DNA from 2 places in the Pseudahrensia aquimaris genome. Region 2 is predicted to be linked to the other one. Evidence: predicted binding sites of a transcription regulator. Region 2 holds the regulator's gene; the other holds the start of a gene.
What was found. Region 2 encodes PhoB, which activates phosphate uptake and scavenging genes when phosphate is short. Its sites were predicted from a motif close to TGTCATNNANCTGTCAT; they were not measured.
Positions count from the first base shown of each region.

Region 1: ACFQ14_RS13105 (PhoX family protein) is a predicted target of PhoB. The motif match lies at 1,353-1,369, and genes of this name have one in related genera.

Region 1 covers NZ_JBHTJV010000012.1:27,413-43,338, reverse strand. Annotated here, with positions in the region: gene ACFQ14_RS13105 (PhoX family protein) at 1-1,266, opposite strand, end outside; gene cmk ((d)CMP kinase) at 1,452-2,108, shown strand; gene xylB (xylulokinase) at 2,119-3,588, shown strand; gene rpsA (30S ribosomal protein S1) at 3,843-5,549, shown strand; gene ACFQ14_RS13085 (DEAD/DEAH box helicase) at 5,710-7,821, shown strand; gene ACFQ14_RS13080 (DUF3237 domain-containing protein) at 7,881-8,330, shown strand; gene ACFQ14_RS13075 (DUF190 domain-containing protein) at 8,344-8,649, opposite strand; gene ACFQ14_RS13070 (sodium-dependent bicarbonate transport family permease) at 8,661-9,638, opposite strand; gene ACFQ14_RS13065 (vWA domain-containing protein) at 9,757-10,941, shown strand; gene ACFQ14_RS13060 (pentapeptide repeat-containing protein) at 10,945-11,640, opposite strand; gene ACFQ14_RS13055 (adenylate/guanylate cyclase domain-containing protein) at 11,663-13,423, opposite strand; gene ACFQ14_RS13050 (adenylate/guanylate cyclase domain-containing protein) at 13,420-14,760, opposite strand; gene ACFQ14_RS13045 (MBL fold metallo-hydrolase) at 14,854-15,681, opposite strand; gene ACFQ14_RS13040 (cyclic nucleotide-binding domain-containing protein) at 15,749-15,926, opposite strand, start outside.
Region 2 covers NZ_JBHTJV010000003.1:681,486-697,411, reverse strand. Annotated here, with positions in the region: gene ACFQ14_RS06770 (acetyl-CoA C-acyltransferase) at 1-629, opposite strand, end outside; gene ACFQ14_RS06765 (SCP2 sterol-binding domain-containing protein) at 769-1,071, shown strand; gene ACFQ14_RS06760 (Mrp/NBP35 family ATP-binding protein) at 1,111-2,289, shown strand; gene ACFQ14_RS06755 (ATP-binding protein) at 2,313-3,362, shown strand; gene glpD (glycerol-3-phosphate dehydrogenase) at 3,436-4,950, shown strand; gene ggt (gamma-glutamyltransferase) at 4,947-6,536, opposite strand; gene hisD (histidinol dehydrogenase) at 6,675-8,009, shown strand; gene phoB (phosphate regulon transcriptional regulator PhoB) at 8,013-8,714, opposite strand; gene phoU (phosphate signaling complex protein PhoU) at 8,725-9,441, opposite strand; gene pstB (phosphate ABC transporter ATP-binding protein PstB) at 9,459-10,244, opposite strand; partial or broken gene pstA (phosphate ABC transporter permease PstA) at 10,286-11,128, opposite strand; partial or broken gene ACFQ14_RS06715 (DUF3333 domain-containing protein) at 11,669-12,133, opposite strand; gene pstC (phosphate ABC transporter permease subunit PstC) at 12,126-13,517, opposite strand; gene ACFQ14_RS06705 (substrate-binding domain-containing protein) at 13,681-14,715, opposite strand; gene gap (type I glyceraldehyde-3-phosphate dehydrogenase) at 14,930-15,926, opposite strand, start outside.

The DNA.
Region 1 (15,926 bases), on a different contig from region 2:
GGCCTGACGGGTGTGGATGCAGATTTCAGCCTTGTCCATGCCGGTCGTTTCCGGCGTTAGCGCCATCCAACGCCCGCTTCCGGTATCGTCGAATTTCGCAGCATAGAGCGTGCCGTTCGTCAGCAGGTCGTCGGTATCGCCGCCTTCCGCATATACGCCGTCAGAGACGTATTTATAAAGAAACTCTCCGCGTTCATCGTCGCCCATATAGACCACGATGCGCCCGTCGGCGTTGACAACAACTTCCGCGTTCTCGTGCTTGAAGCGACCGAGCGCGGTGCGTTTTTTTGGCGTCGAATTTGGGTCGCGCGGATCAAGCTCCACCACATAGCCTGCGCGGTTGGGTTCGTTCGGGTGTTTGGAAACGTCAAACCGCTCATCTACCCTTGCCCAACCATATCCCCAGTCTTTGGCCGAAACGCCGTAGCGCTTCAGCTCGTCGGAGACTTTGTGGTCCTCATTGGCTGCGGAGAAATAGCCGTTGAAATTTTCCTCACAGGCCAGATAGGTGCCCCAAGGCGTTTCACCGTTGCCGCAATTGTTCCATGTTCCCAGCGTTTTTGTACCAGTGGGGTCGGCAGCGGTTTTCATAAGATCATGTCCCGCCGCGGGGCCGGTAATTTCCATCGGCGTATCGGGCGTGACTCGGCGGTTCACTGGCGAGTCTTTCACGATCTGCCATTTGCCGTCGATGTCCTTCACCTCAGCAACTGTCAAGCCGTGAGCGTTCTTGCCCTTGATGACGTCATCATCGGTAAGCGCCTTGCCATCGGGATTGTTGCCCCAGATGATCTTTCGGTTGGTGTATTCGTTGTTCAACACCATGATCTTGCGGTCGCCATCGGCGAAGATGCTCATGCCGTCATTGTTGTCGCCCACCGCAAGCGCTTGGCTTTCACCGGTGCCTCGCGTGGTTTCGTCAAAATCGGGCGCTTCAGAAAACAGCGCATCGCCCCAGCGCGAAACGACTTGCGCATTGTACCCCTTTGGCACGGTGATATCGTCCATAGTGTTGGCGGCAACGCCTTCAAAGCCAAAGCGCCGGGTGGCGGCTTGCGCGGAAAGGGGTGTTAGGGCCGTTGTGGCACCAGCAACAGCGACCACCGACCCCATCGCCAAGACGCCTGACAAGAACCCACGGCGCGAGATGGCACGTTCGACAACGGCATCAAAATCGTTGTCTTCAGACTTTGGATTGATGATTTCGTCATACTCGTCAAAACTTATTTCATCGTCGATAGGGTGGACGTGATTTTGATCCATCATGGTGTGCACTCCTCTTTCATTAGCATCGCCAACGGATGCCCTAAGACACCATTGGACCCCGGTAGTTGCAATTTGATGACACCAATATGAAAGCAATGTGACAGCCGGAAATGGCAACGTCGACTGGCGCGATCACCCGCACTAATTTCATTGAGTTTGCTCTTGTGTTGCGATAGCAGCAAGGAATGACTGAGCCTTTCATCATTGCCATAGACGGCCCCGCTGCGTCCGGAAAAGGAACGCTGTCCCATCGCATCGCGCAAGTTCTGGGCTTGCGCCATCTTGATACCGGTTTGACCTACCGAGCTGTTGCCCATGCTCTATTAAGCGCGGGTGAGCCGCTTGACGACGAGGCGACTGCCGTTGCCGCCGCCAAGCGTATCGACTTGGGAGCGCTGGAGAAATCCGTGCTGGCTCAACACAAGATTGGTGAGGCGGCGTCCAAAGTGGCAGTTATGTCGCTGGTTCGCTCAACTCTGGTGGAGCAGCAGCGCCTTTTCGCCAACGCGTTGCCAGGGGCGGTGTTGGACGGGCGAGATATCGGAACGGTCGTTTGTCCTGATGCTCAGGTGAAGCTCTATGTCATCGCTTCGCCGCAGGTGCGGGCCCGTCGCCGCTGGGCTGAAGTTCAGGAGCGCGGAAACTTGAGCGGCACGGATGCGAGTTTCGAGACTATTCTGGCCGATATCGAAGCGCGGGATGCGAGAGACATGGGACGCGCCGACAGTCCGCTCAAACCCGCTCAGGACGCGACCACTATCGACACCAGTGATATGAGCATCGACGCTGCCTTCGAGGCTGCCATGCAGATCATCGAACAGCACCGCAAGCCCAACGCTTAAGGACCGCTGGATGTATCTGGGTATCGACATAGGTACATCGGCGGTCAAAGCGCTCGTTGTGGATAAAGACCAAACCGTGCTTGCGACCAGTGATGCCCCGCTGAAGGTATCACAACCGCAAGCGGGGTGGAGCGAACAGAGCCCGGAAGACTGGTGGGCGACTACTCAAATCTGCTGCTCCAAACTGGCGCAACTTTTGGGTGCGCGCTGGGGTGACATTCAAGCCATTGGCCTTTCAGGGCAAATGCACGGCGCGGTATTGCTCAATGCACATCACAAAGTCTTGCGCCCCGCGATATTGTGGAACGATGGCCGCAGCGCTCCGCAATGCGACGAGATGAATGCCGCCTTGGGTGATATCGAAACGACTGCAGGCATCACCGCCATGCCCGGCTTCACGGCACCCAAAGTATTGTGGTGCGCCCAAAACGAGCCGGAAATCCATCACGCCATCGCTCATATATTGCTGCCAAAAGACTATGTGGGTCTATGTCTGACCGGGGAAATGGCAACAGACATGGCAGACGCTGCCGGCACCCTCTGGCTGAACCAGAAGCTGCGTCAGTGGGATGATAGTTTGTGCGCAGCAAGCGCAACCGACCCTGTTTGGCTTCCCAAGCTGCACGAGGGTACGCAAATCACGGGTGGCTTGTCCGCCAGCGCTGCTGAAAGCCTTGCTCTTAAAGCGGGCATCCCGGTCGCCGCAGGCGGAGGGGACGCTGCTGCCGGTGCGCTCGGCATTGGAGCGGTCAACGAAGGTGATGCCTTTGTTTCGCTCGGCACATCCGGCCAGCTTTTCGTTGCCAACGAGAGATACAAGCCCGCGCCTCAAACGGCTGTGCATTGCTACGCCCATTGCGTGCCAGATCGGTGGTTCCAAATGGCTGCCATGCTCAACGGCGCAAGCCCAATGTCATGGCTTGCAGACTTTTTGAGCCAAGATATAGCCTCGCTGCTGACGAAAGCAGAAGCGGCCAGCGATGCGCCGCTTTTCCTGCCCTACCTCACGGGTGAACGCACGCCGCACAATGATGCAAACATCAGAGGCAGCTTCTATGGGCTTACCCCGAGCACAGACGGCGGAAGCGCTATGCGCAGTGTGGTAGACGCGATTGCCTACACATTCTGCGATGCGCGTGAATGCTTGGAACAGGCAGGGAGCCCGATTTCTACCGTTGCCGCCATCGGTGGCGGTTCTCGCAGCAATTTCGTGTTGCAAACCATGTCGGACGCGATGGATGTGACAATCCAGCGTTACGTTGGTTCTGAAACCGGCCCGGCCCTCGGCGCAGCGCGTCTGGCTATGGTTGCAACGGGCAATCACACCCTTGCCGAAGTGGCGCTAAAACCAGCTTTTGACCGCGCTTTTACACCCCGCGCCAACCAAGCAGCAAACCACGCGCAGCGGCTTGAGCAATGGCGCGCCATGTATCGCGCTTTACAGCCACTTTCTCTTGCCAAATTTGGCAAAACCCCATAAGAAACCGCCACGTTGGTCATCGCAGTTTGCGTTGTCGGCCAGCCAGAGCAAGAAGTTGCACCAAAGGGCGTCTATCCGCGCCTTCCCAACCGCTCAAAATAACCGCCTGATCGACGCTTACTGCGCCATCACTTCAAGGGCTGTCCGCGACCCGGACAACCCGGCATCGATTGAGGCTTTTTCAAACACAAACCCCGGCGCCCGGTCACCCGCATTTTAAAACACAATCCGCGCGTGGCCAATTTGGAGCATAAATGTCTGATATGAACCCCACGATGGAGGACTTCGAAGCCCTCCTAGACGAATCCCTCGCAGCTGTTTCCATCCAGGAAGGCACCGTTGTTGAAGGAATTGTGACTGCCATTGAAAAAGACATGGCCGTCATTGATGCAGGCCTCAAAGTTGAAGGCCGCGTCGCACTGAAAGAATTTGGCGCTGCCGCAAAAGACGGTGGCCTGAAGGTTGGCGATACGGTCGAGGTCTACCTCGAACGCGTCGAAAACATGATGGGCGAAGCCGTGCTTTCGCGCGACAAAGCCCGCCGCGAAGAGAGCTGGATCAAGCTCGAGAAGAAATTCGAAGCGGAAGAAAAAGTCGAAGGCGTTATCTTCAACCAGGTCAAAGGCGGTTTCACCGTCGATCTGGATGGCGCAACAGCCTTCCTGCCGCGTTCGCAGGTAGACATCCGTCCCATCCGCGACGTCACTCCACTGATGAACACACCGCAGCCTTTCCAGATTTTGAAAATGGATCGCCGCCGCGGCAACATCGTCGTTTCTCGTCGTACAGTCTTGGAAGAGAGCCGCGCGGAACAGCGCAGCGAGATCGTCCAGAACCTCGAAGAGGGTCAGATCGTCGAAGGCGTGGTCAAGAACATCACCGATTACGGTGCGTTCGTGGACCTCGGCGGCATCGACGGCTTGCTGCACGTGACCGATATGGCATGGCGCCGTGTGAACCATCCGACAGAAATTCTGTCGATTGGCGAAACGGTCAAAGTTCAGATCATCCGCGTGAACCAGGATACGCACCGTATCTCCCTCGGCATGAAGCAGCTTGAGAGCGATCCGTGGGATGCAATCGGCGCGAAATATCCGACCGATTCAAAAGTCACGGGCCGCATCACGAACATCACCGATTACGGTGCATTCGTGGAGCTGGAGCCGGGCATTGAAGGTCTGATCCACGTTTCCGAAATGTCATGGACGAAAAAGAACGTTCATCCGGGCAAAATCGTCTCCACTTCTCAGGAAGTCGAAGTCGTTATTCTGGAAGTCGATCCTGCCAAGCGCCGTATCTCGCTCGGCCTGAAACAGAACCTCTCCAACCCGTGGGATACGTTCGCTGACCAGTATCCGCAGGGAACGGTTGTTGAAGGCGAAGTGAAGAACAAGACCGAATTCGGTCTGTTCATCGGCCTCGACGGCGATGTTGATGGCATGGTTCACCTCTCCGATCTGGATTGGAACATGTCTGGCGAAGAAGCCATCGAGAACTTCAACAAAGGCGACATGGTCAAGGCCGTGGTGCTGGACGTTGACGTTGACAAAGAGCGCATCTCGCTCGGCATCAAGCAGCTTGACGGCACTGATCCAATGGACGGCGGCGACAGCGGCGAAATCCGCAAGAACTCGATCGTTACAGCCGAAGTGCTGAAAGTGATCGACGGTGGCTTGGAAGTGAAGATTGTCGATACCGACATTGAAGCCTTCATCCGCCGCGGCGATCTTTCCCGCGACCGCGACGAGCAGCGCCCGGAGCGTTTCTCGGTCGGCCAGAAGCTGGACGCCCGTGTCATCGTGTTCGACAAGAAAAACCGCAAGGTAAATCTGTCGATCAAGGCGTTGGAAATTGCCGAAGAAAAAGAAGCCGTCAAGCAGTTCGGTTCATCCGACTCCGGCGCTTCGCTCGGCGACATCCTCGGCGCAGCCCTGAAAAAGAACGAAGAAGACGCAAGCTAAGCCTCGCGCTTTCTTCTACGTTTAACAAACCCGGAAAAGCCCGCAGCGAAAGTTGCGGGCTTTTTCATTTACCGCAGGTGCCCACTTTGCTCCTGCTACCTCTTCCCTTTATGCCCAAGGCACCGTAAGCCTGCCCGCAGCGCCGGAGCGGGTCACATTCATGACACCACGCTCCCCATCAATTGTTGATCGCGCGACCGACCCGAAAGAATTCGACATGACAGACAGTGTGGCCCCCGATCCCGTGGACATTGAATCCACGGATACCGGCCCAACAGACATTTCCGCGCTGGGCATCGCTCCGCCGCTGGCAAAAGCCATAACCGAGCGCGGTTATTCCCAATTGACCCCCGTCCAGTCCGCCATTCTGGATCCCGCCTTGCGCGATGCCGACTTGTTGGTGTCTGCGCAGACCGGCTCCGGCAAAACGGTTGCCTTCGGTATGGCCATTGCGCCCACGCTGCTTGACGGCAAAGATCGCCTCGACAAGCCCACACAACCCTTGGCGTTGGTCGTCGCACCCACCCGCGAACTAGCCCTTCAGGTGAAGCGCGAACTGGACTGGCTTTACGCCAAAACTGGCGCGGTGATTGTCTCCACAATCGGCGGCATGGACATTCGCGCCGAACGCCGTGATCTACAGCGCGGTGCGCATATCGTGGTGGGAACACCGGGCCGCCTGCGCGACCACATTTCGCGCCATGCGTTTGACCCCAAGTCGCTGCGTGCTGTGGTTCTGGACGAAGCGGACGAGATGCTCGATCTGGGTTTTCGTGATGATTTGGAATTCATTCTGGAACAAACGCCGGAGGAGCGACGCACGCTGTTGTTTTCGGCCACCGTTCCTGCGCCAATTATCAAGCTGGCAAAAAATTATCAGCGTGACGCAGTTCGCGTTAGCACGCAGCAGGAGCGCGATCAGCACGGCGATATTGAATATCGTGTTTTGGTCAACGCGCCGCGCGAACGCGAGAACGCCATCATCAACGTGCTGCGCTATTATGATGCTGAAAACGCGCTGGTGTTTTGCAACACCCGCGCCACGGTCAACCACATGGTCGCCCGCTTCAACAACCGTGGCTTTGCAGTTGTCGCCCTGTCCGGCGAATTGAGCCAGGACGAGCGTACCCGGGCGTTGCAGTCTTTGCGCGATGGCCGCGCCAGCGTGTGCATTGCAACAGACGTTGCTGCCCGCGGCATTGACCTGCCAAAGCTGGAATTGGTGATCCACGCCGACTTGCCGTCAAATCCTGAAACACTGCTACATCGTTCTGGTCGCACGGGCAGGGCAGGGCGCAAGGGCGTCAGTGTCTTGATGGCTGAAAACAAGACCCGCGCAAAGGCCGAACGCTTGCTGCGCTTCGCCAAACTGGAAGCTACATGGGCCAACCCGCCTTCTGCAGACGAAGTGAACCTTCGCGACGAAGAGCGTTTGATGGCCGATACGATTTTCACCGATCCTGCCGGGGAACGCGAGCTTGAATTCACCGAGCGGTTGCTGGAACGGTTCACGCCACAGCAGATTGCCACCGCCTTTCTTCGCCAGCGCCGTGCTGAACAATCTGCGCCGGAAGACATTGAGATCGTTTCGGTCAACACGCCGACCAAGCGCAAGTTTGAAGATGGCCCAGCCAAGGGCCAGTCCAAGCAACGGCAAGACTTTGAAAACAGTGTTTGGATGACCCTTTCAGTGGGCCGAAAGCAAAACGCGGAGCCACGCTGGCTCATTCCGCTTTTGTGCAACGCTGGCAATATCTCCAAGCGCGATATCGGATTCATCAAAATCCAGCAGGGCGAAACCCACATCGAACTCGACGCGGAAAAGATGGATGACTTCGTACAATCTATTGGCCCAAAAATGACGTTGGAAAAAAACGTTCGGGTGACCATTCAGGAGAACAAGCCTGAATTTGAAGCCTATGCACCCAATCCGAAATTCAAAAAACCTTACAAGGGTAACTCTGACAACGGCGACGAACGGCCCCGCCCGAAAAAGGCTTATGGTTCCGATAAGCCGAAAAAGCCGTTTAAGGCAAAGGAGCGCAGCACAGAGACGGCCCCGCCTTTCCCTGATGAGCGCAAACCAAAGTCTGAACATCGCAAAGGGCCGCCAGTTGGCAAGCCAGTTGCAGGCAAACCGGCAGGTGGCAAACCCGGCAAGAAGCTGAATAAAAAGGCCAAGGCCCGCTTGGCATTGGCAGCGCAATCCAGCCCGGCAGCAAAACCTACCGCTTCCCCAAGACCCAAAAAGAAGCCGAAAAAAGCGGATTGAAATGATCGGTGGCTTGCTGCTTGAATAGTCAGTCACTCCGCTTAACCGAGACGCTTTGCATGGAAATTCGCCCGCTCTTCAAGTTTCAGGTTAGCGTGGGAGAACCGCACGTGACCCCCGACGGGCCTTATGGAATCCGGCGGTTCATACCCATTCTTGGTGGTTCCTTTGAGGGAGAGCGGCTGAATGGCGCCGTGTTGCCCGGTGGCGCGGATTGCCAACTCATCCGCCCCGATGGCGTGGCCGAACTGGAAGTGCGCTGCACGTTCCAGACTGACGATGGCGTGATCTTTTTGATGAAGGGTTTGGGCATGCGCCACGGCCCAGCTGAGGTTTTGGAGCGCATCGCTAAGGGTGAACCGACCGATCCGAGCGAATACTATTTTCGCGAAACCATGATCTTCGAAGCTCCGGCGGGCAAATACGAGTGGCTCAACAAACTACAAGCCATCGGTACCGGCGAGCGGCTGCAAAGCGAAGTGAAAATCGATTGCTGGGAAATTCTGTAGAACGGCTCTGATCCTAGAAGCGCTCAGGCCGCATCACCGTCACATCGCTTATCGTGATGACTCCCACATGTTCGCCCAACAGGCTGGACATTTGCTCCAGCGCTTTTTCCGCTGTTTCAGCATCGCAAATCGACACGATCATCACCATGTCGCGGCTGCCCGAAATATCCTGATCGCGCTGCCATTTATTGCCGTTGCCGTATCCCGCCAGAGCAGGAATGACCGTGTAGCCTGAGACGTTTACACTCTCGAAAATACGTCCAGCCCGTTTGTAGGCCATCTTCTCGATGATAAGTTCAATGCGTTTGCGGGTATGCATGGATCAGGCTCCTAGCCGGTCACGAGAGTCGCCAGAGCGATGTAAAATGGAATGCCGATAGTGACGTTGAACGGAAACGTGATTCCGAGCGACAGTGTGAGATAGACCGACGGTTTCGCCTTCGGCAATGCCAAGCGCATGGCGGCTGGCACGGCAATGTAAGATGCCGATGCCGCCAGCGTAATCAGGATCGCCGCATCGCCGGTGCTCATGCCGATGGCCCAGGCAACGGTTGCCGTGATGAGCGCGGAGACAATCGGCATGTAGAGGCCAAAGGCGATGGTGCCGATATCCAATTGCCGCCAGCCTTCACGCAGCCCGCGCCCCGCGGCAAGGCCCATATCCAGCAGGAAGAGGCACAGCACCCCTTGGAACGGTGTTACGAAGAACGGTGCCACTTTCACCATGCCCTCCGTGCCAACAATCCAGCCGATCAATAACGCACCCACCAGCACAACCACCGAAGCGTTCAACAAAACTTCGCGCACCAATTCGCCCCGTTCAGACCCCGCAACTGGCCCCTTGGTTGCGCCGTATCGTGCGGCAAGGAACAGCGCGGTAATAATCGCTGGCGTTTCCATCAGCGCTGCAACTGCCACCAAATGGCCGGACGCCTGAAAGCCTGCCAGCTCTACCGCTTCACCGGCGGCAACAAATGTAACGATGGAAATTGAGCCGTAGTGCGCAGCAGCAGCTGCAACATTGGTGATGTCCAGCTTGCTCGACGCGCGCAACAGAAAGAACGCGACCATGGGTATGAAGAACGAAAGCCCGATACCGGCAGCAAACACCAGCGCGATTTCACCCGTCATCGGGTTCTTCGCCATTTCGACCCCGCCCTTCAGACCAATCGCCATCATCAAATAGATTGCCAAGCCTTTGGCAAAAGCTTCGGGGACGTTCATTTGCGAGCGGAACAGCGCCGCCACGAGACCCAAAATAAAGAACAGGATAATCGGCGACAGGATTGTTGAAAGAGCAGCTTCCATGCGTGCAGTAGTTCCTGTTCCTCAGTAGTGCGTTTATCTGTGCTAGCGCCGCATAAATTGCAAGACGCCGCATTTGCCGCCCTTGGCGCATCCCATACGGTTTGCTACGCCTTTACCCATGTTTACGAACCTTTTTTACAGCCTCAAAGAGGCCAAGGTGCCCGTCACCCTTCGCGAATATCTCACGCTTCTGGAAGCGATGGAGAAGGGCGTTGCCATGTGGGACGTCGAGGAATTCTATTTCCTCGCACGCACAGCCCTAGTCAAAGACGAGCGCAACATCGACAAATTCGACCGCGTCTTTGCTGAAGTCTTCAAAGGACTGGAAGCGGTTGCAGGTGTTGATGCCGTGGACGAGCAGCAGATCCCCGAAGAATGGTTGCGCCGCATGGCTGAAAAGCACCTCTCGGAAGAGGAAAAGAAACAGATCGAAGCGCTGGGCGGCTGGGAAAAGCTAATGGAAACCCTGCGCGAGCGCTTGAAAGAGCAGGAAAAGCGCCACCAGGGCGGTTCAAAATGGATTGGCACAGCCGGCACATCGCCTTTCGGCGCATATGGTTACAACCCAGAGGGCGTCCGCATCGGCCAAAAGGAAGGCCGCAACCGTTCAGCAGTGAAAGTGTGGGATAAGCGCCAGTTTAAGGATTTTGATGACAGCGTTGAGCTTGGCACACGCAACATTAAAATCGCGCTCAAGCGCCTGCGCCGCTGGGCGCGCGAGGGCGAGGCGGAAGAATTTGATCTCAATGGCACCATCCGTGCGACCGCCGAGCATGGTTATCTTGATGTTAAAACGCGCCCCGAACGACGCAACGCGGTTAAACTGCTTCTGTTCCTAGACGTTGGTGGTTCGATGGACGGCTATATCCGGCAGGTGGAAGAACTGTTCTCCGCTGCCCGCGCCGAATTCAAACACATGGAATTCTACTATTTCCACAATTGCCCCTATGAGGGCTTATGGAAGGACAATTCGCGGCGCTACGGCGAGCAGATCGACACGTGGGATGTGCTTCGCACATATGGCTCCACCTACAAGGTCATTTTCGTGGGTGACGCCGCCATGAGCCCGTACGAAATTGTCTATCCTGGCGGTTCGGTGGAACACTGGAACCCGGAATCCGGCGAAGTCTGGCTGCGCCGGATCACCGATCAATTCCCATCAAGCGTCTGGCTAAACCCCGTCGCCGAAAAGGGCTGGCGCTATACCCAGTCCACCGCGATGATCCGCGAATTAATGGCCGATCGAATGTATCCGCTAACCCTTTCGGGTATTGGGGATGCGATGAAGGAATTGACGCGCTAAAACCTATTCTTCAGCACAAGGCCAGTCGGCGGGTTTGGTTAGGCCTGCTGGCAAAACGGTTTTGTCATCGCCACAGGCAAGATCGATTTGTGATTGTTCAAGGCCGACCGCCTTTGACAGATCGACGCCTTTGAAATCCGTCAGATACAGCCAGCTTTTCTGAAAATCGGTGCCATCAATCAAAGCGCCGGTGAACACGGCCCGGGAAAGGTTGGTGAACCCCAACATCGCTGAGGTAAGGTTCGTATCGTTGAATTTGGAGCGGCTAAACTCCGCCTTGCTCATGTTTGCTTCGGTGAAATTTGAGCCGGTGAAGTTTGACCGGAAAAGCAGCGCTTTTGTCAGATTGGCCTTGGTAAAATTGGCCTGTACGAATTGCGCCCGTCCTCCCTCAGCCTGGGTCATATTGGCTTCGGTGAAATCTGCCTGTGTGGCTAGAACCAGTGTCATGCGGGCGCGCTCAAACCGGGCACCGAGAAACTTTGCCTGGCTCAAATTTGTGCTTGTTATATCGGTCTTTGAAAGGTTGGCGCCGCTCATATCGTTTTCGGTAAGAACCAATCCGCTCTTGCGACAACCGGACCAATCCACATTTGGAATGGGAAAATCTGAACACCCTGCTTCTGCTGGCGTCGGCGTGAGCGCATGTGCGCCGCCCATTGCTGCTGCCGCCACTACCATAAGGCCAAATTTCTTCATTGTTTCCACCCTTTTGAATGTCTCATTGCACAGCCGCCTGCGCTTTAGGCGTTAAGGTATCACCCACGAGTTGATCAATAGTTAGGCCGTCGAGCGCAAATATATCGAGTTCTTGTTCACGTCCACGAATTGCAACGTGCCGACCAGCTTTCTTCGAGGGTTTGATACCTGCAAGCTCTGCCGTTTGCGCAGAAATGCAGGCAAGCGTGCCGTGCACTTTCGTTTCCGCTTCCAGACGGCTGGAGGTATTGACCGTGTCACCAATAGCGGTGAGTCCGCGCGATGCGCCGTAGCCCATATCGCCCAGCACGACCGGGCCGGTATGGACGCCGATGCCAATGCGAAGCGGTGATGGCAGGTCGCGCTCCAGCCGCTCGTTGAGTTGCTCCAGTCGACGGCTCATATCAGCTGCGGCTTGCAGCGCTTGAAGAGATGCTTTCTCAGGCGTTGTTTCGATCCCGAAAATTGCCATAAGGCCATCGCCCAAGAATTTGTCGATACGCCCTCCATGAGCTTCGACCGCCTGGCCCATTTCTCGCGAAAACTGATTGATGAGATAGACAACATCAAAGGGCAGACGTGCTTCTGCCGTTCGGGTGAAGTTACGGATGTCGGCAAAAAGAATGGCGACGGTGCGCTCCTGTCCTGTAGCCCAAGGCGTGCCCGATCGAGCGTTCAGGGCAGAGGCTTCCCCTGGCAACAGGCGCATGATCTGAATGTCGTATGTTGGGCGCAACTGACACGCTAAGCGCACGTTTTCCGGCGCATTGACCCTCTCCAAGACCCGACGTTCCGCCTCACTGGGCGGCTCTAACGCGCCATCAGCGCTAACAATCTGCACGCGGCAGGTGGAACAGCGCCCCTTGCCACCACAAACACCCGCATGGGGGACGTTGGCAAACCGCGAAATATCGAGCAGCGTTGTCCCAATCCGCTGTCGCACCACCGGCCCGTCCATATAGTCTACGGCAATCATGTTGGCCCTTCGGGCGGAGTAATTTCGCAAAGCCCGCACCGCGAAAACGCCACCAAGCAGTGCAAGCAGCGTGTAAAGCGCAATATCGGTATCACGTCCAATCAACTCCCAAACGCTATCATCGCTGAGGTTTAGCTGGGCGTAATATTGCTCGAGCCATTCGCCTGAGAGTGATAAGGGTGCAATCTCCCGACCCGCGCTTAGGAAACCTCCAAGAGCGGCAGTCGGCAGCAGTGTGGCGCAGATCAGCAGCGTCATGCGCATATTGGATGTGTAGAAGCGCTTTAGTTGCAACCACATATGCATGCCGATACAGCCATGCACCCATGCCAGCACGAGCCCGGCGCTGTTTAAGATACCGTTGAGCGGCGTGTAGACGAAAGTTGCCAGGATCACATAAGCGTAGCTGTCGTTGATGCCGTATATCTCGTGGGCATAGCGTGTGCCCATGATGTGCGTGACCATGAGTGGAGGAATGAGCAGTCCGAAGACAAGCTGCGTCCATTCCCGCGCGGGCATTTTCAAGCTGCGCCGCTGATAAACTTGCCACAACGATGCTCCCATGTGGGCAACGAGCGCCGCATAAAGCAAATAGCCAAACGGGGTGGCGCGCACGGTCCATGCCAGCCAACCGCCAGCGACACTCATCATTTCTAGCGAGAAAAGACCGATGGAATGATTGATGAAATGCCAGACGAGATAGATGAAGAGAACCAGTCCGGAATAGAGTCGCATCGCATGCAAATTAATTCGCGAAAGCAGGCTGTTTCGGCTTTGTGCCACAACGGGTGGGTTGCGTTCGTTCATGCGATGACCACCAAACTGACGGCCTCATCAATGCCGGAAATGGCTTGGTTTTTCAGTACTGCATGACCGGGATCGCGGTAACCCTGTGCAATTGCGGCTTCCAAAGTCGGCACATCGCAAAGGGCGTTCGTATCGACCGCCTTGTTGTGCTTTTCATATTTGGCAGAACGGTTGACGGTCGCGCCGATCACAGTGAATTCCAGCCGGTCGCCGGAGCCAACTGCACCGTGGACAACGGGCCCGGTGGCAATAGCAAGATTGATTTTCACGTCTTTTGACGGACCTTTCCAAGCGTCCTTGCCAAGGAAAATATCGCGGGCGCATTGCATGGCATCAAGTGCCGCACGATCTTCGCGCTCTTCAAGCCCGAACACAGCCATAATGCCGTCGCCCATGAATTTATCGACCACGCCACCGTGATTGTGGACGATGGGAACCAATCGCTCTTGATAGTCTGACAAAAGCGCCATCGCCTCCTGCGGCTCCATTGTGGCGACACGGTTGCTGAAGCCGCGAATATCTATGTTCATGATCGAAAGGTTGAGCCGCTTGCCTTCGCCGGCCTTGATCTCCTTGTCCGCGTCACGGATCTGATGAGCGATATCGCCTGGCATGAAACGGGCAAGAGAACTCGCCGCCTGGGCTTCCGCAATCGCGGTTACGAAGAAAGAATTGGCCCGATAAACGCCCAGTGCAAGGATTGTTGTGAACATCCCCAGCGACAACATTTTGTCGACCTCTGCCCCAATCAGCACCGTGTTGCTGGTCAGATAGGTCACGTAATCGCGGGTAATCATGCTGTCATAGGGGTCAATCTGGGTGACGATGAGCACGAGGATAATCCAGCTCAAGATACTTGCCACACCCGCCGCTAGCACATGGCGAAAATCAAACCGAAGTGCGCGAATGGCGATGAGCACGAAATAGAGCATGAAGGAAGGGGACTTCAGCGAGAAAGACGCTGGCTGCTCGTATTGGATATGGAAACTGAAGATCAGATAGGTCAGCAGTGCCATGTCTACGATGATGGAAACGAACAACACCCATTGGGGCAGTTGCCGCCGCGCTGCGAAGCCCAAGGCGACCAGAGTAAAGACAAAATAGCAGCCCAGCACGAGCGGGACTTGAGACGCCAACTGCGTATCGCCCTTGGGTGAGAGCAGAAATACAATGCTCATTGCGACGACAACAAACAGTTGGATGATACGGACGAGAACTTCGCTCAGTTCTTCATTCTGTCGAACAATCGCAAGCACGCGTTCGGGTAGCCTGTGCCCGTTACCCTTGCTGGAGATAGACGTTAGCGCCTGTGAGATGCCATCTCGGGTTGTGTTCACATCATCGGTCCGCTTTGCTGGTAAAAGAGAGGTAGGCAATTGTGGGACATGTCTGCCACTGGCACGCTAGCGGAATGCGCGATCACGCACCTCTCACAAACGTATCACCAGCCCCTCCCGGGCCATCTTGGTTCTTTTAAACTTACGCTTCGCCTGTTCAGCGATCTTGTCCAGCGCCTTGTCGGTGCGGCTGGGGCGGTGATGGAAGGGCACATAGCGCTTCACACCCGCTTCCTTACAAATGCGAATTCCGTGCTGCCACGTTGAATGGCCGAAATTTGCGAACTTCGGGAATTCTGCGTCGGTGTAAGTCGCGTCATAAATCATCAGATCTGCATCGCGCACAAAATCCACGATGGTCTGATCGACAACTCCGGCAATATGACAAACGTCAGATATCAAACACGCTGTGCGACCCTGAAACTTAACCTTATAGCCCACGCATCCATCGTGATGGTTGAGCGCCAGCGTATCCACAGTCACGCCGCGCACGGGCTTCAACCGATCTTCCGGTTCGAAATCGTGATATTTGATTTTCGCCGAAAACACCTCCGGCCCAACCGGAAAATACGGCGGTCGCATATAGTCAGCTATCATCCGCTGGGTTTTGTTCTTGCCCTGCAAGTGCCCCGACCAGATGTCGATCTTGGCCTTGGGGTAAAAGAACGGAGAGAAGAACGGCATTCCGGAAATGTGGTCGTAGTGGCAATGTGTGAAAAACAGATGCATCCGCTTGGCATCTTCTTTCATCAACTGATTGCCGAGCAGACGAAGGCCGGAGCCAGCATCAAAAATCAAGATATTGTCTCCACAGCGCATCTCGATACAGGCAGTGTTTCCGCCGTACTTTTTGTGCGCGTTGGAAGACGACGACATAGAGCCGCGCGAACCCCAGAACTTGACGGAAAACGTATCGGGCAAAACTTAACTCCTGCTCGGTTGTGCCGCGAGGGTGGTTTCGGTGGGGCTAGCTTTCAACGTCAAAGGATTATCCTGCCTTCAATCGTTGAATTTCCTCGTTCGCTTCCGAAAGGTCTTTCGTCGTTTTGGCAAGGCGCTGCACCAGCTCTTTCAAAACAGACATGGCAAGCGCTGGCGTGTCGTTGATAAGTTCGTTGAGGTGTTCTTTGCGAATGCGCAAAGCCTCCATCGGCGAATTTGCCTTA
Region 2 (15,926 bases):
TCATGCTCGGATTTCTCTTTGGTCTCTTTGTTGACCATCACCATCGTGGAGGTGAGCGGCACGATTTCGTCGTCAAACTTACCGGCTTCTTGGGCTGCTGCAGTCCGCTGCTGGCTTTGCAACGCGTATTCATCCATCGCATCGCGTGAAATGTTGTATCGGTCAGCAACAACCTCGGCGGTGTCCAGCATAGACATATAAATATGCGGGTGCATCTTCATCAGATCGCGGTCCGGCCCCATCCGCATTTCCGGCGTTTGCACCATCGAGATGGATTCAACCCCGCCGCCGATGCAGACATTCATGTGGTCATCCACAATCTGTTTTGCAGCGGTGGCAATCGCCATCATGCCCGACGCGCACTGGCGGTCCAGCGACATGCCTGCGGTCGTGACGGGAAGCCCGCCCTTCAAAGCTGCCTGACGACCGATATTGCCTGCCTGAACGCCTTGCTGGAGGGCAGCGCCCATGACCACGTCTTCGAATTCAGCCGGATCAAGCCCGGAGCGTTTGACCGCATGTTCAATGGCATGGCCTGCCAACGTCTGTGATGACGTGTTGTTGAAAGCGCCGCGATAGGCTTTGCCGATCGGTGTGCGGGCTGTGGATACGATGACTGCTTCGCGCATGGATGTCTCCTCCCATAGTGCCGGTATTGAGCGGCGGATGCGGCCCAACATACTCAGTAGTATGTTGACTATGGCTTGGCTTTTCGGCAAGGGCAAGGGAACGAAAAGTTACTCACTGAATGCCACCATCGGAGCACCCATGACCCTAGAAGAAATGACAGCAGAAATGCAGACCCGCGTTGCCGCCAAGGGCGCAATTGATGGCAAAGTCGTGAAATTTGATTTTGGCGATGACGGCATCATGGTGATTGATGGCGCGGCAGACCCTGCAAGCGTTCACAACAACGAAGCCGAAGCTGATTGCACCGTTGTGGTCGACAAAGATGTGTTCGAATCCATTGCGGCAGGCGAAGAGAATGCCCAAATGGCATTTATGTCCGGCAAGCTGAAAGTCGAAGGCGATATGGGTATCGCTATGCAACTCGGCACGCTGCTTAGTTAAGAACTGTCGCCCCGGCCTTTCGGGGCCGAGGGAGAACGTATGACCATCACCGCAGATGACATCCGCGCGGCGCTTGCCACAGTGGCAGGCCCAGACGGTAAGGGTGATATCGTGTCGCTTGGCATGGTGTCGGACCCTTTTGTGACGACCCGTGATGGTCAGGCCAAAGTGATGTTCTCACTCACCGTTCCAGCTGAGCGCGCTCAGGAGCTGGAAAATCTGCGCGCCAAGGCGCAAGTGGTCGTGGAAAACATTAACGGTGTTTCATCCGCAATGGTGGCGCTAACGGCTGAGCGGAAATTCGGGGCCGGCGCAGCCTCTGGCGGCGGCATGGCCCCGCCACCTCCGCCACCGATGATGCCCACGGCGAAAATCGGCAAGCCTGAAGCTGCCGCTCAAACGACGCCACCAAAGCCCGCTCAACCGGGTATACCGGGCGTGAAGCACATCATCGCGGTCGCTTCCGGCAAAGGCGGTGTTGGCAAGTCCACAACATCTGTGAACCTTGCACTCGGTCTTCGCAACCGCGGCCTCTCCGTTGGCATTCTGGACGCTGACATTTACGGCCCATCGCTCCCCCGTCTACTCGGCCTCACCGGCAAGCCCGAAGCGGAAGGCCGTATCCTGAAACCGATGCAGGCCATGGGTCTCAAAGCCATGTCCATCGGCTTTCTGGTAGCGGAAGACTCGCCGATGATCTGGCGCGGTCCCATGGTCATTTCTGCGCTCACCCAATTGATGCGCGAAGTTGAATGGGCACCTCTTGATGTGTTGATCGTGGACATGCCGCCGGGCACGGGCGATGCACAGCTAACCATGGCGCAACAAGTGCCGCTGGCGGGTGCTGTCATCGTCTCTACCCCTCAAGACCTTGCTTTGATTGATGCCCGTAAGGGACTCAATATGTTCAACAAAGTCTCCGTGCCGATCTTGGGCATTGTCGAAAATATGTCGACATTCATCTGCCCTAAATGTGGTGAGCAGACCGATATTTTCGGCCACGGCGGCGCGAAGGCGGAAGCGGAGAAACTCGGTGTTCCTTTCTTGGGCGCGGTTCCGCTCCACCTCGATATACGCACCAATTCAGACGGTGGCACACCCGTTGTCGACAGCGCACCGGATGGCCCCCACGCGGCGATCTATAACGCCATTGCCGAGAAGGTTCACGCGTCCTTGGATAATGCGAAGTCCGAAGGTCCGGCCATCGTCTTCGATTGATGGTACGGCGGGAAACGATAAAAATGCCTGCCAACCGACACCAAATCCTGTCCGCCCTTGACGAGCCGGTTCTGCTCATCGACACAGCACGGACAATACTGTTCGCCAATGAGGCAGCCCATGCTCTCCTGGGGAAAGGTATTGACGGCACCCAATTGGTGCGCGTTGTGCGCCACCCAGAGGCCATCCGTTGCGTAAGCGCCGTGCTGTCTGGTCAGGACCGTTCTATGGCCCAATTTCACCTAGAAGTGCCTCATCGAACCGCATTTAGGCTTACGGCGGTTCGACTTGTAGACGATGAAGCCGCAGCAGCGTTGGTACTCAAAGATATTTCGCCTCTACTGGAGGCCGAACAAATGCGATCGGATTTCGTGGCAAACGTTAGCCACGAATTGCGGTCTCCGCTCACCACGCTCGCAGGCCTGATTGAAACGCTGCAAGGCTCGGCGCGAAATGATCCGAAAGCCCAAGTGCGCTTTCTTGAAACCATGGGCCGTGAAGCCGCGAGAATGGACCGCTTGATTGATGATTTGCTTTCGCTTTCCCGCGTTGAGGCACAAGAGCGTGTGCGGCCGACTGCCAGTGTCGATCTCAGTGCAGTCATCACAGATGTGGTAGCTTCTTTGCAGGAACGCGGAGACTTCGAGGGTCGTGACCTCAATATTAACCTAGCTGACAATACGGCAACAGTGCTTGGCGATGCCGACCAACTCACCCAGGTTTTCCAGAATCTCATAGAGAACGCCGCCAAATACTCCAAACCGGAGGGCACCATCTCAATTGCCTTGGAACGGCGCGATAAGGCGTTGGGCTTTTCCACGCCGGTGTTTATTGCCAGCGTGACCGACGAAGGGCAGGGCATCGCGCCCGAACACCTTCCACGTCTGACCGAGCGCTTCTACCGCGTCGATTCAGGCCGGTCTCGCCAAAAAGGGGGCACGGGCCTGGGATTGGCTATCGTCAAACACATCCTATCGCGCCACCGGGGGCGATTGATCGTTTCCAGCGAAGTCGGCAAGGGCTCAAAGTTCTCGGTCCTGCTACCGGCACTCAAATTGCCCACCGCCGGATAAAGTGCCGCAACCCGTCGCGGCGCGATATTGCCTGTGTTAGAACAGACGCAAAGATACCACTTTTAAGCAGACCATCGTGCAAGACATCGACGTTTTCATTATCGGCGGCGGCATCAACGGCGTCGGCATCGCCCGCGATGCGGCAGGCCGGGGCTATACAACAGTGCTGTGCGAGATGAACGATCTGGCCAGCGGTACATCCAATTGGTCGTCAAAGCTGGTCCACGGTGGCGTTCGCTATTTGGAGCATTACGAATTTATGTTGGTGCGCAAGGCTCTGAAGGAGCGCGAAGTGCTGTGGTCGCTCGCGCCCCACATCATCCGCCCGATGCGTTTCATCATGCCTCACCACAAAGACCTTCGTCCCGCCTGGTTGCTGCGTTTGGGGCTGTTTTTGTATGACAACATCGGTGGCCGCAAACTGTTGCCGGGTACCAGGACTGTTGATTTGGCAAACGGCGTCTACGGTAAACCGCTAAAAGCTATGTTCACCAAAGGTTTTCAGTATTCGGATTGTCAGGTGGACGATGCCCGTTTGGTCGTGTTGAACGCAATGGATGCGAAAGAACATGGGGCGCAGATTTTGGTGCGCAACGAGTGCGTCTCCGCCCGCCGTGAAGGTGACAAGTGGCACGTGACGACGCGAAACGCGCTGACCGGCGGAACCCAAGACTTCTCAGCCCGCTTGGTCGTCAACGCTGCCGGTCCGTGGATCGACAGCGTTCTCGGCAAGACGTTCGGGCGTAACGACGCCCACAACGTCCGCATGGTGCAGGGCAGTCATATCGTGGTGCCCAAACTGTTTGAGCACGACAACGCTTATATTTTCCAAAACGCCGATGGCCGCATCATTTTCGCTATTCCTTTCACCCACGATACAACGCTAATCGGCACAACCGACCGCGATTACGAGGGTGATCCGGCGGACGTTGCCATCACGCCAGACGAGATTGACTATCTTTGCGCCGCTGCGTCGGAATATTTCGAGCAAGAGGTGACCAAGGAAAGCATCGTTTGGACCTACTCCGGCGTTCGACCGCTCTATGACGACGGTGCAAGTGCTGCCCAAGAAGCGACCCGCGATTACATTTTCAAGCAGGATGGCGGCAAAGGCGACCCGGATGTGATTGGTGCGCCTTTGATCAATATTTTCGGCGGAAAAATCACGACCTACCGTGAATTGGCCGAGCGGATGATGGACGAGATTGAGACCGAGCTTGGTCGACGCAAGGGCAAATGGACGGGAACCAAGCCGCTACCGGGTGGTGACTTTCCGACCGAAAGCTTCAATGCGCTGGTGGAGAAAACGCTACAGCGCTACCCGTTCCTAGACCCCAAAGACGCAGACCGCATGTGCCATGCTTACGGCACCCGCATTGCGATGGTGCTGGGGCAGGCAAGTTCTGCCGACCAATTGGGCGAAGAATTCGGCGCCGGTCTAAGCGAAGCCGAGGTGCGCTATCTTATGACCAACGAATGGGCGATGACGGCGGACGATATCGTCTGGCGGCGCAGCAAACTGGGGATGTTGATGAGCGACAAACAGATCGCTGCGCTCGACAAGTGGATGAAGGCGGAAGCCGCCTAATAGCCCATGGCGCAGCCGTCCTTGCGAGGGTCGCTGCCGCCGGTTAGCACGCCCGTTTCCCAGTCAATCGCAATGGCTTGGCTGCCGCCCACTGGCCGCGTCGACCGCGCGATGGAATGGCCCATGCCGCGAAGCTGCTCGACAATAGCGTCTGGCACCGGCCCTTCAATCTCCACTTCGCCGTCAAACGGATCTACCATCCAGCGCGGCGCGTCTTGCGCTTCTTGAATGTCCATGCCGAAGTCGATGTAGCGCGAGATGAATTGTGCCTGACCCATAGCCTGATATTCGCCACCCATCACGCCGACGCTCATCACCGTGCGCCCCTCTTTCGTGACAATTGCCGGGATGATCGTGTGCAGCGGGCGCTTGCCCGGCGCGATGCAATTGGGGTGGCCTTCTTCGAGCACGAAACCTTGGCCTCGATTGGTGAGAACGATACCATGTTTTGGCGTCGTGATGCCGCCGCCCCAGCCCCAGAACAGGGTGTTGATAAACGAGCAGGCATTGCGGTCCTTATCCACGACCGAAATGTAAACGGTGTCCTTGTGGCGCGGCATGAGGATGCTGTTGTCGGGCTCAACCATTTTGGCGGGGTCGATGGAAGCGACCAACTCAGCTGCGAACGCTTTGTCGATCAAACCGGAAACGGGCACATCCGCTTGTGCCGGGTCTGCCAGTGTCAGCCCACGCGCGGCATAGGCGCGGCGGCACGCTTCGATTTCGAAATGAATACGTTCGGCGGAGATAAGCGAACCTTCTGGCGCCCGTTCGAACATGTTCATCAGCAGCAACGCGATGACGCCTTGGCCGTTGGGCGGGCATTCATGGATTGTGAGGTCGCGAAACGTGCTTGTCACTGGCGTCACATATTCACCCTTAGCAGAGGCAAAGTCGTCGAGCGTATGAAGCCCGCCTTTCGCTTGCAAAGTCGCCACCATTTCCTGCGCAAGCTCGCCCTTGTAGAACGCATCGCGCCCTTCACGGCCGATGATTTCTAAAGCGTCCGCTAGTCCCTTTTGGTGGTGCAGTTGACCAACCGCCGGCACCTTGCCGTCTGGCAAAAATATGCGAGCGCAATTCTCATCGCTTCGGATAATTTCCGCATTCCCCACCCAATCCGTGTGGACCCTTGAGGAAACCGGATAACCGTTGCGGGCATGATCGATGGCTGGCGTAAGCAGCTCCGCCATAGGTATGCGTCCATGGTCAGCGTTCAACCGACACCAAGCGTCAACTGCACCGGGAACGATCACAGAATGCGCTGACGTCCGTTCAAGTTCGCTCAAACCAAGCGAGCGCAACTTCTCCAAAGTCGCAGCGGCGGGTGCGCGGCCCGAGCCGTTATAACCGATCACCTTATTGCCACCCTCCGGCGCAAAGAGGCAAAAATTATCGCCGCCGATTCCCGTCGAACCCGGTTCCACCACGCACTGCACAGCACAAGCTGCAATAGCTGCGTCAAGCGCGTTGCCGCCTGCCTTCAAAACGTCAATTGCGGTTTGTGTTGAGAGCGTATGGGAGGTGGCGGCCATGCCATTTTTCGCGTGGACGGGAGAGCGGCCGGGTAATTCGAGATCGCGCATGAGGAAATTCCAAGGCTTTAAGACGAAACGACTTTTCCATGCAAAAAATCGTGCTGCAAGCGCCGCAGCTGCTTGTGGTGGATTTGCCGCGTGGTGGGTGGCATAGAAGTCCAATTCATGCCGCCCTATAAGACAATCATGACCGATCAAACCGTTGCACTCCACGAACTTATTAAGCTGAGCCAAGCTGAGCGCGCGCAGCTTTTGTTGCGCGCCGAGGATGATCTTGCGCCTTTCATCGCCAAGGTTGCGCCAATCATTGAGGCCGTGCGGACCGAAGGTGATGATGCTTTGATCCGATTTGCCGCTGAATTCGACGGCGCAAACATCGCCCCCGGCACCCTGCAAGCGAGCGAAGCGGAAATTGAAGAAGCCTACTCCTCGCTTGATCCAGAGTTTGTCGAAGTGCTCCGTTATTCGGCGGACAACATCCGCCGTTTCCATGAAATGCAGATGCCCAAGGATATGGAGTGGTGGACGGAAATCCGCCCCGGTGTGCATGTGGGCGAGCGTTTCACGGCCATTGATTCTGTTGCCTGCTACAGCCCACGTGGCAAAGGCTCGTTTCCTTCCGTTACGCTGATGAGTGTTATTCCTGCCATTGTTGCGGGAGTGGAAAAGGTGGCGGTGCTCACACCTGCCGGACCGGACGGGAAAATTGATAGCGCCACACTGGTGGCCGCAGATATTGCCGGGTGCCGCACTGTCTTCAAGGCCGGTGGCGCCCAAGCTGTTGCCGCTGCGGCGTTTGGCACAGAGACGATTCCACGCGTTATGAAGATCGAGGGGCCGGGCAGCCCTTGGCTGGCAGCGGCAAAAGTTGTCCTTTCAAATCGAATCGACCCCGGCATGCCCGCTGGCCCTTCGGAAAGCATCGTTTTTGCCGATGAGACCGCGAACCCGCGCATAGCTGCGTTGGATACGATCATCGAGTCCGAACACGGTGATGACTCATCCGTCTTTCTCGTCACCACATCGCGCGAACTGGCGGAAGCGGCCCGCGCTGCAATTCCGGATTATTGGGCGCATATGAGTGAAGAACGGGTGGGTTATTCCTCTGCTGTTCTGGGGGGTAACAGCGGTGGCATCGTATTGGCAGAAAATACCCAAGCTGCGTACGATTTCATCAACGATTACGCACCAGAACACTGCCAAATTTTGAGCGCCAAGCCGGAACAACACCTGCCTCATATCCGGAATGCTTCGGAAATTCTTCTCGGTGAACAGACCCCCGGTTCTGTGGCCAACTACATGATGGGCCCCAACTGCGTGTTGCCCACATCTGGCGCGGCGAAGACGCGGTCTCCGCTTGGCGTTCACAACTTTCTCAAAGCCTGTTCGCTTGGGCGTATGACGGAGCAGGGGCTTGCCGAGACTGGTCCAAAAACGGAAGTTTTCGCCACCTATGAAGGCTTTGATGCCCATGCCAATGCGGTTGGCGAGCTGCGTCGCAAAGCATTTGGTAACGAGTAGCGCTTAGCCCTCGTTGTCCAGCGAATAGCCTGCACCGCGCACGGTGCGGATCACATTATCTTCTCCGTCGCGGTTCAACGCCTTGCGCAGCCGACCGACATGAACGTCGACGGTTCGCAGATCAACCAACGCATCGTGGCCCCAAACCTTGTCTAACAACTGGTCGCGGCTCCAAACGCGCTTTGGACGTTCCATGAACACTGTCAACATTTTGAATTCGGTTGGCCCAAGTTTCAAAGCCTTGCCGCCGCGCATAACGCGGTATTGTGCTGTGTCGAGTGTGATGTCGGAAAAAGTCAGCATGCCGCCGGTCGCTGAAGGCTTGGAGTGGCGCAACCGCACTTGTATCCGCGCCAGCAACTCACTCACAGAGTAAGGCTTTACGACATAGTCATCGGCACCCGTTGTTAGCCCCCGCACTCGATCAGCTTCTTCGCCGCGAGCTGTGAGCATTATAATGGCGATTTCGGAAGTTGTGGCCGACGCTTTCAGCTGCCGGCAAACTTCAATGCCGGAAATCGATGGCAACATCCAATCCAACACAATAACATCGGGCGCTTCTTCTTTTGCCAGCAGAATGGCCTCGTCGCCGTCTTCTGCCCAGATGACGGCGTAGCCTTCTTGCTCCAGATTGTAGACCAGCATTTCGCGCTGCGACGGTTCGTCTTCCACCACCAAAATTTTCGCGCTTTCGGAAAGGGCCATTAGGGGCGCTCTATTTTGGTGTGACGAACGCGGTGCTTGTAAGATCCGCTTTTGGTCGCTCGTCGTCAGGCAATTCGCCAGAGATAAAGAAGTGAACTTGTTCAGCAATCGAGGTGGTGTGATCGCCCATGCGTTCGACGTTTTTCGAGATGAAAAGCAAGTGCATGCAAGGTGTAATGTTACTGGCATTTTCCATCATGTAGGTGAGCAGCGCACGGAAGAGTTGATTGTTCATCTGGTCCACATCGTCGTCACGGGCACGGACTTCGTCGGCCAGATCAATGTTGCGCGCAATATAGGCGTCCAGAACATCTTTCACCATTTGCCGCACTAGATTGCACATGCGTGCGATGGTTTTGGCTGACGAGCCTATAGGATCTGTTTGGGCCAGCACATGTGTGCGTTTGGCGATGTTCTTGGTGTAGTCGCCTATCCGCTCGAGGTCTGCGGCGACCTTGATGGCGGCCAAAACCGCTCGCAAATCTTGCGCTTTGGGCTGACGCAATGCGATCAAGCGCACGGCAAGTTCGCCAATCTCCTGTTCAATGCGATCAACCTCTTTGTCGGAGGCTTTCAGAGCATCAGCCAATTCAAGATCGCGGGTGGTCATGACCTCGACCGCGTCTTCGATCTGTTTTTCGACAAGGCCACCCATCATCACAACTAGATCTTCAATCTGGCGAAGATCTTTGTCGAAAGCGGTGGAGATATGGGCTTCGTTGTGCATGGCGGTCAGTCCCTCGATTAGCCGATCCGTCCGGTGATGTAACTCTCCGTGCGGGAATCGGTGGGATTTGTAAAAATGTCTTCGGTTGCGCCGTGTTCTACCAGATATCCAAGGTGGAAAAACGCAGTCTCCTGGCTCACACGTGCAGCCTGCTGCATGGAGTGGGTCACGATTACGATCGTGTATTGCTGGCGTAACTCATCAATCAATTCTTCCACAATGGCTGTGGCGATGGGGTCAAGCGCCGAACATGGCTCATCCATCAATATGACTTCTGGCGACACGGCGATAGCACGCGCAATGCAGAGGCGCTGCTGTTGGCCACCGGAAAGGCCGTTGCCCGGCTCGTCGAGGCGATCTTTGACCTCTTCCCAAAGGCCCGCGCGCTTGAGGCTTGTCTCAACAATCTCCGTTAGCGCTTGCTTGGAGTCTGCAAGGCCGTGAATGCGTGGGCCATAGGCGACGTTTTCAAAGATCGACTTGGGAAACGGATTGGGTTTTTGAAACACCATGCCAACATCGGCGCGAAGCTGCACGACGTCGATATCCGGCGCGTAGATATCTTCGTCCTCCAGCAAAATCTGGCCTTCGACACGGCAAATGTCGATCGTGTCATTCATGCGGTTGAGACACCGCAGGAATGTCGACTTACCACAGCCTGAAGGGCCGATCAGCGCTGTGACGCTCTTTTCGCGTATGTCGAGATCGACGTCGAAAAGGGCTTGCTTAGCGCCATAATACACCGAGACGTCACGAACGGTCATCTTGTTGTGCGGCATATCTGTTGTGGCTTTTTCGGTCATGTTTGTTTGGGTGTCCATAAGGTCAATTCTTTCGCAAGCGACTACCAGCGACGCTCAAATCTTTTGCGCAGCAGCACGGCAAATGCGTTCATGAGAACGAGGAAGCCTAGCAGCACCATGATGGCAGCCGCTGTCTTTTGGCGGAAGGCGACTTCGGGGAAGTCTGCCCACATATAGATCTGCACAGGCAGCACGGTTGCGGGGTCGGTAAAGTCGCCGGGAATATCAACGATAAAGGCTACCATGCCAATCATCAGAAGCGGTGCCGTTTCGCCAAGGGCTTGCGCCATACCGATGATCGTTCCGGTCAACATGCCGGGCATTGCAAGCGGTAGAACGTGGTGAAACACCGTTTGCACCTTTGATGCACCGATGCCGAGCGCTGCTTCACGGATGGAGGGTGGCACGGCACGCAACGCGGCGCGGGATGCGATGATAATGGTCGGTAGTGTCATCAGCGCGAGCACGGTGCCGCCGGTGAGTGCGGCCGAGCGCGGAAAGCCGCCGCCCAAAGTGAACCAGCCAAGGTTGACCCCGTTGATGAAAATTCCCAGCCCCAACAAGCCAAAAACGATAGAGGGAACTGCTGCTAGGTTGTTGATGTTCACTTCGATGAAGTCGGTCAGTTTATTCTTGGGTGCGAACTCTTCCAGGTAAATCGCCGCTGCAACTCCCAGAGGAAAGGAGAGCGCAAGCGTTACCAACATTGTCAGGAACGAGCCAACAACAGCGCCCCAAATGCCAGCCATCTCAGCTTCACGGCTTGCACCACGGGTAAAAAATATTGTGTTCCAACCTTCGGAAACGCGCCCGGCGCTGGCGAGGCTTTCAAGCCATGCAATCTCCTTGTCAGAGATTTTACGCTCAGATTCTGGGATTTCCAGCACGCCCAATGACCAACCACCATCTGCACTCAGCGCAGTTGGTGGCACCAGCACAATACCTTTGGCTGTGGTGGACGAGGCTTCAGTAATCTTGATAATTCCGCCGTTCACTTCAACCAAGAGAGATGGATCATCGTCTGTGAGGTTTTCGCTACCTTCGCGCGATGCTGCCCGCGCTTCCAGCCGTGTTGCCCGTTGCTCTACTGTTTTACGTTCTGCTTCGATCGTTTGAAGGCGGGCAGGGATGTCTTCTACTTGCGCTGCGGCGCGCGCTTTTGCTCCTTCGCTGGCGTCGGAGTTGGCAACAACAGCCTGAGCGGCGGTGAGATCGCCCTTTAATTTATCAACCGTGCGCTGTAGCGCTGCTGAACGGTTACGCAAGCGTTTGGCGCTCTCACCAATCAGTACACGTGCATTGGCCACAAACTGTGAAAAAACGGGCTCGGCTGTGCGCAATTCAATTTCGTCTTCCACACCAGTCAACGTGATCGAACCGCTGCCAGCGCGGCGGTCGAACGTTGCGCTTAGGCCTTTGAAATATAGATCCGCAGTGTCGGAAAGCGGCACCGGCACATCAGTTTTTTGGCCTAATAGACTGGCGTTTGCGAGCACATGATCGCGAACTATGATCTCAGCCCCACTAGAAATCAGACCGCGCATCAGGCGGCGATCCTTCCGGCCGGATACGAATGGTAATTGTTCAGATAGGCTGTCGTTCAGCAGCTTGCGGTAATCGGCGTTCCGTGGATTAGCAGGGTCAATATTCTGCGCTGTCATCTCTATTGGGAGCGCGACAGTGTTAAAGCGAAACGCGGGCAGGCCATTGCCAACGACAGTGGATAGCAGCAGCAAAAGAAAGCCAGCGGCGGTTAGCACGCAGCCGAGACCAAGGTATTTGAAACGTGTTTCAGCCTTGAACCGACGACGCACATTAGCTTGGCGTTCTGCGGAATGCCGCGACGGACGAGCGCTGGTGGCCACGTCTTTTTCCGTTACATCAGTCATATTGCTCACGGTATTTCTGGACCACGCGCAGCGCGATTATGTTGAGGGTCAAGGTGATGATGAACAGCACAAGGCCAAGCGCAAAAGCGGCAAGTGTCTTAGCGCTGTCGAATTCCTGATCGCCCACCAAAAGCGTCACGATTTGCACGGTCACCGTGGTAACGGCTTCGAGCGGATTGATGGTCAGGTTGGCGGCCAAACCCGCGGCCATCACCACGATCATCGTCTCGCCAACGGCGCGTGAAACCGCCAGCAGCATGGCCGAGACAATTCCAGGCAGAGCGGCGGGGAGGACGACTTTGCGAATGGTTTCAGACTTTGTCGCTCCCAACCCTGCCGAGCCATCGCGCAAGCTCTGCGGTACGGCGTTGATCACATCATCGGAAAGCGACGACACGAACGGTATGATCATGATGCCCATGACCAGACCAGCAGCGAGGGCAGATTCTGAAGACACGGTCAGTCCAATGCCTTCACCCCAGCCTCGAATGGCAGGGGCAACGGTAAGAGCCGCAAAGAAGCCGTAAACGACTGTTGGCACACCCGCCAAAATTTCCAGCGCGGGCTTGGCTACAGCGCGAAATGTGGGGCTTGCATAGTCCGATAAATAAATTGCAGACATCAACCCAATAGGAGCGGCAACGCACATTGCGATGAACGTGATAAGCAATGTGCCGGCAAAAAGTGGAACTGCCCCGAAGATGATCGAATTGTCGGCATCTGCACCAGCACCGCCCGCACTCTGGAACGCGCTTTGCGGCGACCAGTGGATGCCGAACAAGAAGTCGAACAACGAGACCATGTTAAAGAAGCGAATGCTCTCAAAGATCAACGAGAAGATGATGCCGACGGTCGTTAAAATGGCGACTCCCGAGCATACGATCAGCAGCCCACGAATGAACCTTTCAACAAATGTCCGCGCACGAAAGGGAGCAGTGATTTTCGAGTAGCCCCAGAGGAAACCACCAGCCGCGAGCCCCAGTCCAACAATCCAAAGCCAGAGCATAGAGCTTGCTTGGCGCAAAGAGATGAGTTCGGCCGCAGCTTCTTTTGTTTCGTCGCGCAACGATACGATGCCACCATTTGCGATGGCATAGGCGTCGCGCAAAAAGGCTTCGATCTGAGGCACGGTCATATCGGATATTTGCGCAGCAAAGACGGACAGTACGGAAGAATCGATTATCCGACCCGATACCCCATTCCAAAACGGTATCAGCACGAGCGCTGGAACAGCTGTCATGATGGCCAGAAAGAGGCCGTGATAGTTTGGCCGCGAGTGCAGTCTGGTGTTTTCTGCGCCAGCTGCAACGACGGAAGCACGCTTCTGGCCTATTAGCCAAGCAAAGGCGGCCAGCACGACCAATGTCAAAGCGAGAAAAATCATAAAATATGCCTGCAACGGTTTGCCCACCATGTGCGGCACGCAAAAATATTCGGTCTCAGCCAATGCTTTGGCTTTTTCCCAAACCGAGGCCATGCGTCGGTTTGGGAAAAAGCCGGTCCGACAACGTGCGCTGTCAGACCGGAATTTTATGAAACCGCTGTCCTTACATGGACATCGGCTTCAATTCTTTAGCGTTTGCAGCAACTGCGGCGCGGTCAGCGTCTGGCAGCGGTATCAAACCTTTGTCTGCCAAATAGCCATCTTCGCCCCAAGTGCCTTCATCGGTGAACTCGGCAACAAATTCTGCAATGCCCGGAATGACGCCGACATGCTCTTTCTTGACGTAGAAATAGAGCGAGCGGGAAATCGGATAATCGCCGTCGGCAATTTTCTCAAATTCCGGTTCAGCGCCGTTCACGGTTGCGCCTTTAAGTTTGTCGGAGTTTTGATCGAGGAACGAAAAGCCAAAAATGCCCACAGCGTTTGGGTTGGCTTCTAACTTCTGCACAATCAGATTGTCGTTTTCACCTGCTTCGACAAATGCACCGTCTTCACGGATTGCATGGGCGATCTTTTTGAAAGCGTTTGAATCGTCTTTTTTCAAATTGGCCAGCATAGCTACTTTTTCAGCGCCAGCTTCCATTGCCAGTTCGACGAAAGCGTCGCGTGTTCCCGAGGTTGGCGGGGGGCCGAGCACTTCGATTTTCACGTTCGGGAGCGATGGGTCAACGTCTGCCCAGTTCATATTCGGATTAGCGACCAATTTGCCGTCAACCGGAATTTGCTTCGCCAAAGCGCGGAAGATCATTTCGGGAGTGAGGTTGAGCGAAATCCCTGATTTGGCCGAACCAAGTACGATGCCGTCAAAACCAACCTTTACCTCAACTGGTGTCACACCGTTTTCAAGGCAAGAGTTGAACTCACCTTCTTTAATGCGCCGAGAAGAGTTTGTAATATCGGGAGTGTTCACACCAACGCCCGTGCAAAACAGCTTCATGCCGCCGCCGGAACCGGTAGACTCAACAACTGGTGTTTTGAAGTTGCTGGATTGGCCGAATTTTTCGGCAACTGCCGTGGAGAAAGGGAACACAGTGGACGAACCGACGATTTGAATTTGGTCGCGAGCCATTGCGCCAGTTGCGAATGCGGACATTGCCAGTGCGCTGGCGGCGAGAAGAGTTGTTACTTTGCCAGTCATGAAGAGAGCCTTCCTTGTTTGACTGTTTCGAATCTCAGGGCCGCGTTTCCACGACCACGTAAATTCCTTAGCCCTTCCGTTTCTACGCTTTTGTGACACCTACATGACACTTATGTGACAGTGGAAAAGTTCTGGCCGTTGCCCACAGGCTAGATGCAAAAAGGCGCTATCGCATGGTGCGACAGCGCCTTCTGTAAAGTTCAGATATGTGTCTTTAGATGAGCTTGCCCATAGCGACAGCGGTGTCGGCCATGCGGTTTGAGAAGCCCCATTCGTTGTCATACCAAGCCAGAACGCGCACTAGATTACCGCCTGTCACCCGCGTTTGGGCTGCTGCAAAGACTGACGAGTGAGGGTTGTGGTTGAAGTCGATCGAAACCAGCGGCTCCTCACTATAGCCCAGCACGCCTTTCAGCGGACCGGCCTTGGCAGCCTTTTTCAGCGCGGCATTCACTTCTTCTTCACTGCACTTTCGGCCAGCAACGAAATGCAGATCGACGCAAGAAACATTGGGGGTCGGCACGCGGATGGCAGAGCCGTTCAGTTTGCCCTTTAGCTCTGGCAACACCAAGCCAACCGCAGCGGCGGCGCCTGTTGTCGTTGGGATCATCGACAACGCGGCAGCGCGGGCGCGGTACAAGTCTTTGTGGTGGCGGTCCAGCGTTGGTTGATCGCCAGTATAGGCATGGATCGTGGTCATGTTGCCTTTGGTGATCTTGAACGTGTCGTTCAGCACTTTCGCGACGGGGGCGAGGCAATTGGTGGTGCAAGAAGCATTGGATACGATGATGTCTTTCTTGCGCAATTCGCGGTGGTTGACCCCATAAACGACTGTGCGATCTGCCCCTTTGCCGGGAGCGGAAATCAGCACGCGGCTGGAGCCATTTTCCAAAAGCAGGCTTGCTTTATCACGGGCGGTGAAAATACCTGTACACTCCAGCGCGATATCGACATCCTGCCAAGGCAGTGCCTTGGGATCGCGCTCTGCTGTGACCATTATGGGACCGGAAGACCAGTCGCCCGACGTCACCGTCATAGTATTGCGCTTGATTTTGATCTCACCAGGAAAAGGCTTGTGCACGCTGTCATAGCGCAGCAGGTGAGCGTTGGTTTCCACCGGGCCCAAATCGTTGATCGCAACAACCTCGATATCCGTGCGACCGGATTCGGCGATGGCGCGCAAGACGTTGCGGCCAATGCGACCAAAACCG